2 linked regions of the Prochlorococcus marinus XMU1411 genome follow. The main gene of each other region encodes a partner of the protein of the gene in region 2 in a complex. Links are inferred from orthologs where the notes say so. Each region holds a gene or a part of one and is shown on either strand. Other genes may lie near its edges. The genes, in order: HA145_RS00950 and HA145_RS01580.

Region 1 (3,293 bases), 120 kb from region 2 along the record:
TAAATCTAAAAAAAACAAAAAACACTTGATTACATCATTAGTACCTACCCAATTACAAAGACTTTTAGCTCAAAAAGATGGAATTAGTTGGCTGAAAATTTTTGATCTAATTTGGGTAGGTGGAGCTACAATTTCAAGGGAAGCTGCAGAACAATGTATAGAAGAAAAGATAAAATTAGCACCTTGTTACGGCTCAACTGAAACAGCAGCCATGGTTACGAGTTTAAAACCAAAAGAATTCTTAATGGGTTTTAAAAATGTTGGAGAAATACTACCTGATACAAAAATCAGAATTAACGCAAAAGGATTAATCGAGATAAAATCAGCCAGAATTGGAATCGAAATAATAGACTCTTCAAAAACTGAAAATTTCAAAAATAAAAATGGGTGGTGGCAAACCGGTGATTTAGGTGAAATTAATCAAATCAATAATTCTTTATATTTAAACTTTCTTGGAAGAAGTGATAACGCTTTTAATTCAGGAGGAGAAATCGTTTTCCCAGAAGTAATTGAATCTCGATTAAATGATTTCATTATTAAAGAAAATATCCCAATTAATAAATTCAATATTTCAAAAGTATCAGACAAATTATGGGGAAATAAAATTAAAATAATTGTTGAATTTACAGAACTTATAAATTATAAAAAAATTAAAAATTCATTAAATTTATTAAAAAAATTTTCTCAAAGTTGGCCTAAACATGAAAAACCTGAAAAGTGGATTGTTAAAAAAAATACCAGTGCAGAAAAAATAAACTATAAATTTAAAAAATAATAATTAGCATTCTTTTAAATTTGAGCTTACATTTGACGCCTCTATCCATCTTTCTAACTGATCGGGAAGTTCTATTTTATTTCTTGAATCAACATCTAAAGAACAATGTATTATTTTTCCTTCTGCTACTTTATTTCCATTTTTTATAAAAAAGCTATTTACTTGGAACAAATGTGTATTAATTTTATGAGGGGCAATTTTTACTTTTAAGAAATCTCCAATTTTTATAGGCGCAAGAAAGTTTGCTTCACAGTTTATTATGGGAAAAATAATTTGACTTTTACGTATAGAAAAATCTGGGAAAATATCTTGATATGGAATCCCATAAATTTCGATACTCTCTTCCCAAGCTTCGTGCGACCATTTTAATAAGTTATGAAAATGAATTACACCTGCAGAATCACAATCACCGAATCTTACCTTCTTCTGCAATATCAACCAGTCAGCGGGTTTCATTTAAAGAACTTATCTATCAACAGATCCCATAATGACATCTATTGAGCCAAGAATTGCCATAATATCGGCGATTTTGGCACCTTTAAGAATATGCGGCAATATTTGGAGATTATTTAAATCAGCTGCTCTGATTTTAAATCTCCATGGGGTAACTTCATTATTTCCTTGAATGAATACACCTATTTCTCCTTTACCAGACTCTAATCTTGTATACAATTCTCCGTTAGGAATTTTAAAAGTTGGAGCAACCTTCTTAGCTACATATTGATAGTCCAAACCAAATATTTCACTTTTTTTATCTTCAGTCGCCATTCTTTGAGCTTCCAAATTTTCTGTTGGACCTCCTGGAATCATTTTACAAGCTTGGCGAATGATACTTAGTGATTGTCTCATCTCTTCAACTCTTACTCGATATCTCGCATAACAATCTCCTTCTTTTTCTGAAGCAATCTGCCAATCAAAATCGTCATAACATTCATAACTATCGACTTTCCTTAAATCCCAAGAAACTCCAGAAGCTCTAAGCATTGGCCCAGACAAAGACCAATTAATTGCCTGGTCTCTTTGTATTGTTCCCAGACCTTCAATTCTTTTTCTAAAAATTGGATTATTTGTAATTAATTTTTCATATTCATCAATCTTAGGTCCAAACCAGTCACAAAAGTCTATACATTTTTCTAACCATCCGTATGGAAGATCACATGCGACACCACCTATCCTAAAGAAATTATTATTTATCAGCCTCTGTCCAGTAGCAGCTTCCCAGAGATCATATATCATTTCTCTTTCTCTAAAAATATAGAAAAATGGAGTTTGAGCTCCTACGTCTGCTAAAAAGGGACCGAGCCACAAAAGATGATTAGCAATACGATTGAGTTCCAGCATTAGAACTCTGATGTAACTAGCTCTTTTAGGAACTGGAATATTAGCTAATCTTTCAGGAGCATTTACTACAATAGCTTCATAAAACATTCCTGCTGCATAATCCATTCTGCTTACATAAGGGACATACATTACATTTGTCCTATTTTCAGCTATCTTTTCCATTCCTCTATGTAAATATCCAATTACTGGCTCACAATCAATGACATTCTCACCATCAAGAGTTACAACTAATCTTAAAACCCCATGCATTGAGGGATGGTGAGGGCCAAAATTGACCACCATTGGTTCTGTTCTAGTCTCTAGCTGAGCCATTCGAAATTTAACTTCTAAATAAATCTTAGTCGAAAGTTATGCAAACTGACCTATCTGATTCATCTTTTTTCAATCATAAATCAGTTATGACAGATGAGATTATGACCTCATTAGAGCATTACCCATTAATCCATAACAACCAACTTAAAGGAATAGACGCAACTTTAGGCGGAGGCGGGCACTCTTATCATTTATTGAGAAAATATTCGGATTTAAATATAATTGGACTTGATCAAGATCCATACGCGAGAATATCAGCATCAAAAAAACTTGATGAATTTAAAAATAGGATTGATATAAGGGCTTCAAATTTTGCAGATTTTGTACCAAAAGAAAAAGTTTCTTTTGTAATTGCAGATCTTGGAGTAAATAGTAACCAGATTGATAACCCTAAAAGAGGATTCAGTTTCCAAAAAGATGGTCCACTTGATATGCGCATGAATCCTCTTATTGAGGTTGATGCAGAGAAATTAATTGAGGATTTAAATGAAAAAGATCTAGCTAACCTAATTTATAAATATGGAGATGAGAGATTATCAAGAAAGATTGCAAGGAAAATAAAAATGGATTTGAAGGAAAATGGGAAATATTCTGGGACAAAAGAGTTAGCTTATTCCATTGCAGGCTGCTTTCCACCAAAACAAAGATATAAAAAAATACACCCAGCAACAAGAACATTTCAAGCACTAAGAATTGCTGTTAATAAAGAAATTGAATTATTAGAAAAATTTTTGCAAGTTGTCCCTGAATGGCTTTTGCCAGGAGGTATTATTTCTATTATTAGTTTTCATTCCCTTGAGGATAGGTTAGTTAAAAGTTCTTTTAAGAGTGATCAAAGACTAAAAAACTTAACAAGAAAGCCAAT
Region 2 (3,315 bases):
ATTAGCAAGAGCAGTTATATTTATGTACCGCAAATTAAAAAAACTAAATTAATATGCATCTTGAAGTTCATAAAAATCAGGCTGAATATAGTCTTTTCGCAATGGCCATCCTCTCCAGTCTTCCGGCATTAATAGTCTTTTGGGATTTGGATGATTTATAAAATTTATTCCATACATGTCATATGTTTCTCTTTCTTGCCAATCACTTCCTTTAAAAATTTCATACAAACTAGGGATTGATAAATCAGAATCTCTTTTTAAGAAAACTTTTAATCTAACTTCTTTAATTTTTTCGATTTTTTGTAAGTCATCAACAGTTATAAAATGATAGAAACTAACAAGATTTTTCCCCGGTCCTTCATCATAGCCACCTTGACATTGAAGATAGTTGAAACCATAATTTCTTAACGCCGATACCGCTTCATATAATTTGCTAGGTTCCACAGAAATGTTTTCAATTCCTATGTGATCATCAGATAAAGATTGATTTGGAATTCCATCTTTAGACAAAGATTGGCTTATAAATCCTTCTTTCTCTATTGAAGTATCTGAGGATGTGGCTATACCGTCTTTTTCCATTAATCTTCTACAGAATTAATAATTTCAGTTTTTTCGCTGTTTTCAGGGAATTCGGTTATTTTTTCTTTTTTGGAGGGGGATATTACGTTAGCTGAAGTTTTGTTTAGATATTCACCTGTATTTTCTGAAAAAACAAGGTTCATTTCGTGATCTGATGTAATGTATCTGTGAGTTTGTTCTGTTTTTGTACGCTCTAAAATTGATTCATTACCAACTTTTTTTCTTAATTTAATTACAGCATCAAAAATTGCTTCTGGTCTTGGCGGACATCCTGGGAGGTATAAATCAACTGGTATCAATTTATCAACACCTCTTACAGCAGTTGTAGAATCTGCACTGAACATTCCCCCTGTGATTGTGCAGGCACCCATAGCAATAACATACTTTGGTTCAGGCATCTGCTCATAAAGTCTTACAAGCGCTGGTGCCATCTTCATTGTTACTGTCCCTGCAACTATTATCAAATCTGCTTGCCTTGGCGAGCTTCTAGGTACTAATCCAAATCTGTCAAAATCAAATCTAGATCCGATTAAGGCAGCAAATTCTATAAAACAACAAGCTGTTCCATAAAGAAGGGGCCATAGACTGCTTAACCTAGCCCAATTATGAAGATCATCTAAGCTTGTCAATATAACGTTTTCGCTTAAATCTGTAGTAACTTGGGGTGCACCAAGAGGGTTGCAAGTCCCTTCTCGAATTTCTCTTATTGCTTTTGGTGATAATTGTGGATTCAATTTTTTTAACTCCATTCTAAAGCGCCTTTTCTCCATGCATATGCCAGGGCAATAACAAGTATTGCAATGAAGATTAAAGCCTCAATAAAAGCTAATAAGCCTAATCTATTGAAGGCAACAGCCCAAGGATAAAGGAATACTGTCTCAACATCAAATATAACGAAAACCAATGCAAACATGTAATAACGAATATTAAATTGAATCCATGCTCCTCCAATAGGCTCCATTCCAGATTCATATGTAAGTTTTCTTTCACCTGTTCTCCCTTTTGGGGCAACGATGAGATTAGTAACTAGAGCTAATACTGGAACAGCTGCGGCAATTAGAAGGAAACCTAAAAAGTATTCATAGCCAGTTAATAAAAACATCTTAAAAAATTAATTTTGAATAAAAGTCGCTTAATTAAGCAAAATCTTTTAAAGTTCTTAAAGAACAATAATAAGCCGTGAGTGAAAACATTCAACCAGCCTCTGAGGAAAACAAAATAGTTGAGAACTTTGAGAAAGAAAAACTTTCTGAAAATTCCTCAGGAGTAAATGTTGAACAACCTACCCCTAATCTAGAACAAAATAGATTCGAATGTAGAAGTTGTGGATATATTTATGATCCGTCTGAAGGAAATAAAAAATTAAACATACCTAAAAATACTCCTTTTTCAGAGTTGGATGGTAATACTTTCGCTTGCCCTGTTTGTCGAGCTGGTAAAAATTTTTATAAGGATATAGGTCCTAAATCTAAACCAAGTGGTTTTGAAGAAAATTTAGTTTATGGGTTTGGCTTTAATAGTTTACCTCCTGGACAAAAAAACATATTGATCTTTGGAGGGCTAGCGTTCGCTGCTGCTATGTTCCTTTCTTTGTACTCTTTGCATTAATATATACAAATGAAAAAAATTATTACTATTATTCCCAATCTTCTTTTATCAGTTCTTCTTTGTTTTGTATTGAGCAGTTGTTCATCTACAGGAGTAAAGATGAGTGATAGCAGCCCTTGGAAAACAATTAAGTTTGAGGACCAGTCTAATGCTTTAGATGTTGACTTTATAGATGATAAAAATGGATTTTTAGTAGGTTCTAATAGACTTATTATGGAATCTAATGATGGAGGAGAAACTTGGGAAAAAAGAAATTTAGATTTACCAAGTGAAGAGAACTTTCGTCTCCTAGATATTGATTTTAAAGGTGAAGAGGGATGGTTAATAGGTCAGCCTTCATTAGTAATGCATACACTTGATGCAGGAAAGAATTGGACTCGTTTATCTCTAGGTAACAAATTACCAGGTCAACCATTTCTAATAACAACTGTCGACGGCGGTGTTGCAGAATTAGCTACCACTGCAGGTGCGATTTATGAAACATCAGATAGTGGTGAATCATGGAATGCAAAAGTTCTTGATGCATCTGGTTCTGGAGGAGTAAGAGATTTAAGAAGAACTAATAAAGGAGATTATGTAAGTGTAAGTAGTTTAGGTAATTTCTTTTCTACTTTGGAAAAGGATAGTGATGCATGGATAGCTCATCAAAGAGCCAGTAGCAAAAGAGTTCAAAGTATTGGTTTTAATCCAGAAGGAAGTTTATGGATGCTTTCAAGAGGAGCAGAAATTAGATTTAATGAAGATACTAATGACCTAGAAAATTGGTCAAAACCTATTATACCAATTCTTAATGGTTACAATTATCTAGACATGGGATGGGATCCAAATGGTGATATATGGGCTGGCGGGGGCAATGGCACTCTAATAGTAATTAAAGATCAAGGTAAAACTTGGAATAAAGATCCTATTGCTTCTGAATTGCCAACAAACTACATTAAAATAGTTTTTCTTGATAATGAGGCTCTAGACAATCAAAAAGGATTTGTACTTGGCGAGCGTGGTTATATCCTTAAATGGAATAGCTAACTTTGAATAACTTGAGTTAATAGTAAAAAAAAAATAAATTTTTGAGAGATTTAGCAACTGTCTGTAACCAACCTGTTAATTTCTTCGCGATCTTATGATTTT

What was found.
Region 1: the proteins of HA145_RS01580 (region 2) and HA145_RS00950 are in contact, whole or in part, in a cryo-EM structure (PDB 6ZJN), measured with the Thermus thermophilus proteins. The link is inferred for Prochlorococcus marinus XMU1411 from one-to-one orthologs. Residues at the interface, in WP_096411116.1 of Thermus thermophilus: Glu45, Ser46, Asn48, Pro50, Ala51, Gly52, Glu53; in WP_223903221.1 of Thermus thermophilus: Met26, Thr27, Asn29, Gly31, Pro32, His34.

The regions. Positions count from the first base shown.
Region 1 is NZ_JAAORI010000002.1:95,656-98,948, reverse strand. The notes cover bases 335-3,293. They hold HA145_RS00950 (NAD(P)H-quinone oxidoreductase subunit H), read right to left. Parts: upstream 2,429-3,293; coding sequence 1,241-2,428; downstream 335-1,240. Other genes in these bases: rsmH (16S rRNA (cytosine(1402)-N(4))-methyltransferase RsmH), read left to right, coding at 2,467-3,293; HA145_RS00955 (acyl-CoA thioesterase), read right to left, coding at 779-1,231; HA145_RS00960 (AMP-binding protein), read left to right, coding at 335-775. Also shown: more of HA145_RS00960, read left to right, coding at 1-334.
Region 2 is NZ_JAAORI010000002.1:213,194-216,508, forward strand. Bases 1-2,981 are described here. They hold HA145_RS01580 (NAD(P)H-quinone oxidoreductase subunit 3), read right to left. Parts: upstream 1,682-2,981; coding sequence 1,319-1,681; downstream 1-1,318. Other genes in these bases: HA145_RS01565 (gluconeogenesis factor YvcK family protein), read left to right, coding at 1-52; HA145_RS01570 (NAD(P)H-quinone oxidoreductase subunit J), read right to left, coding at 49-579; HA145_RS01575 (NADH dehydrogenase subunit K), read right to left, coding at 579-1,328; HA145_RS01585 (rubredoxin), read left to right, coding at 1,759-2,187; HA145_RS01590 (photosynthesis system II assembly factor Ycf48), read left to right, coding at 2,197-2,981. Also shown: more of HA145_RS01590, read left to right, coding at 2,982-3,213. UniProt on the Escherichia coli protein: NDH-1 shuttles electrons from NADH, via FMN and iron-sulfur (Fe-S) centers, to quinones in the respiratory chain. The immediate electron acceptor for the enzyme in this species is believed to be ubiquinone.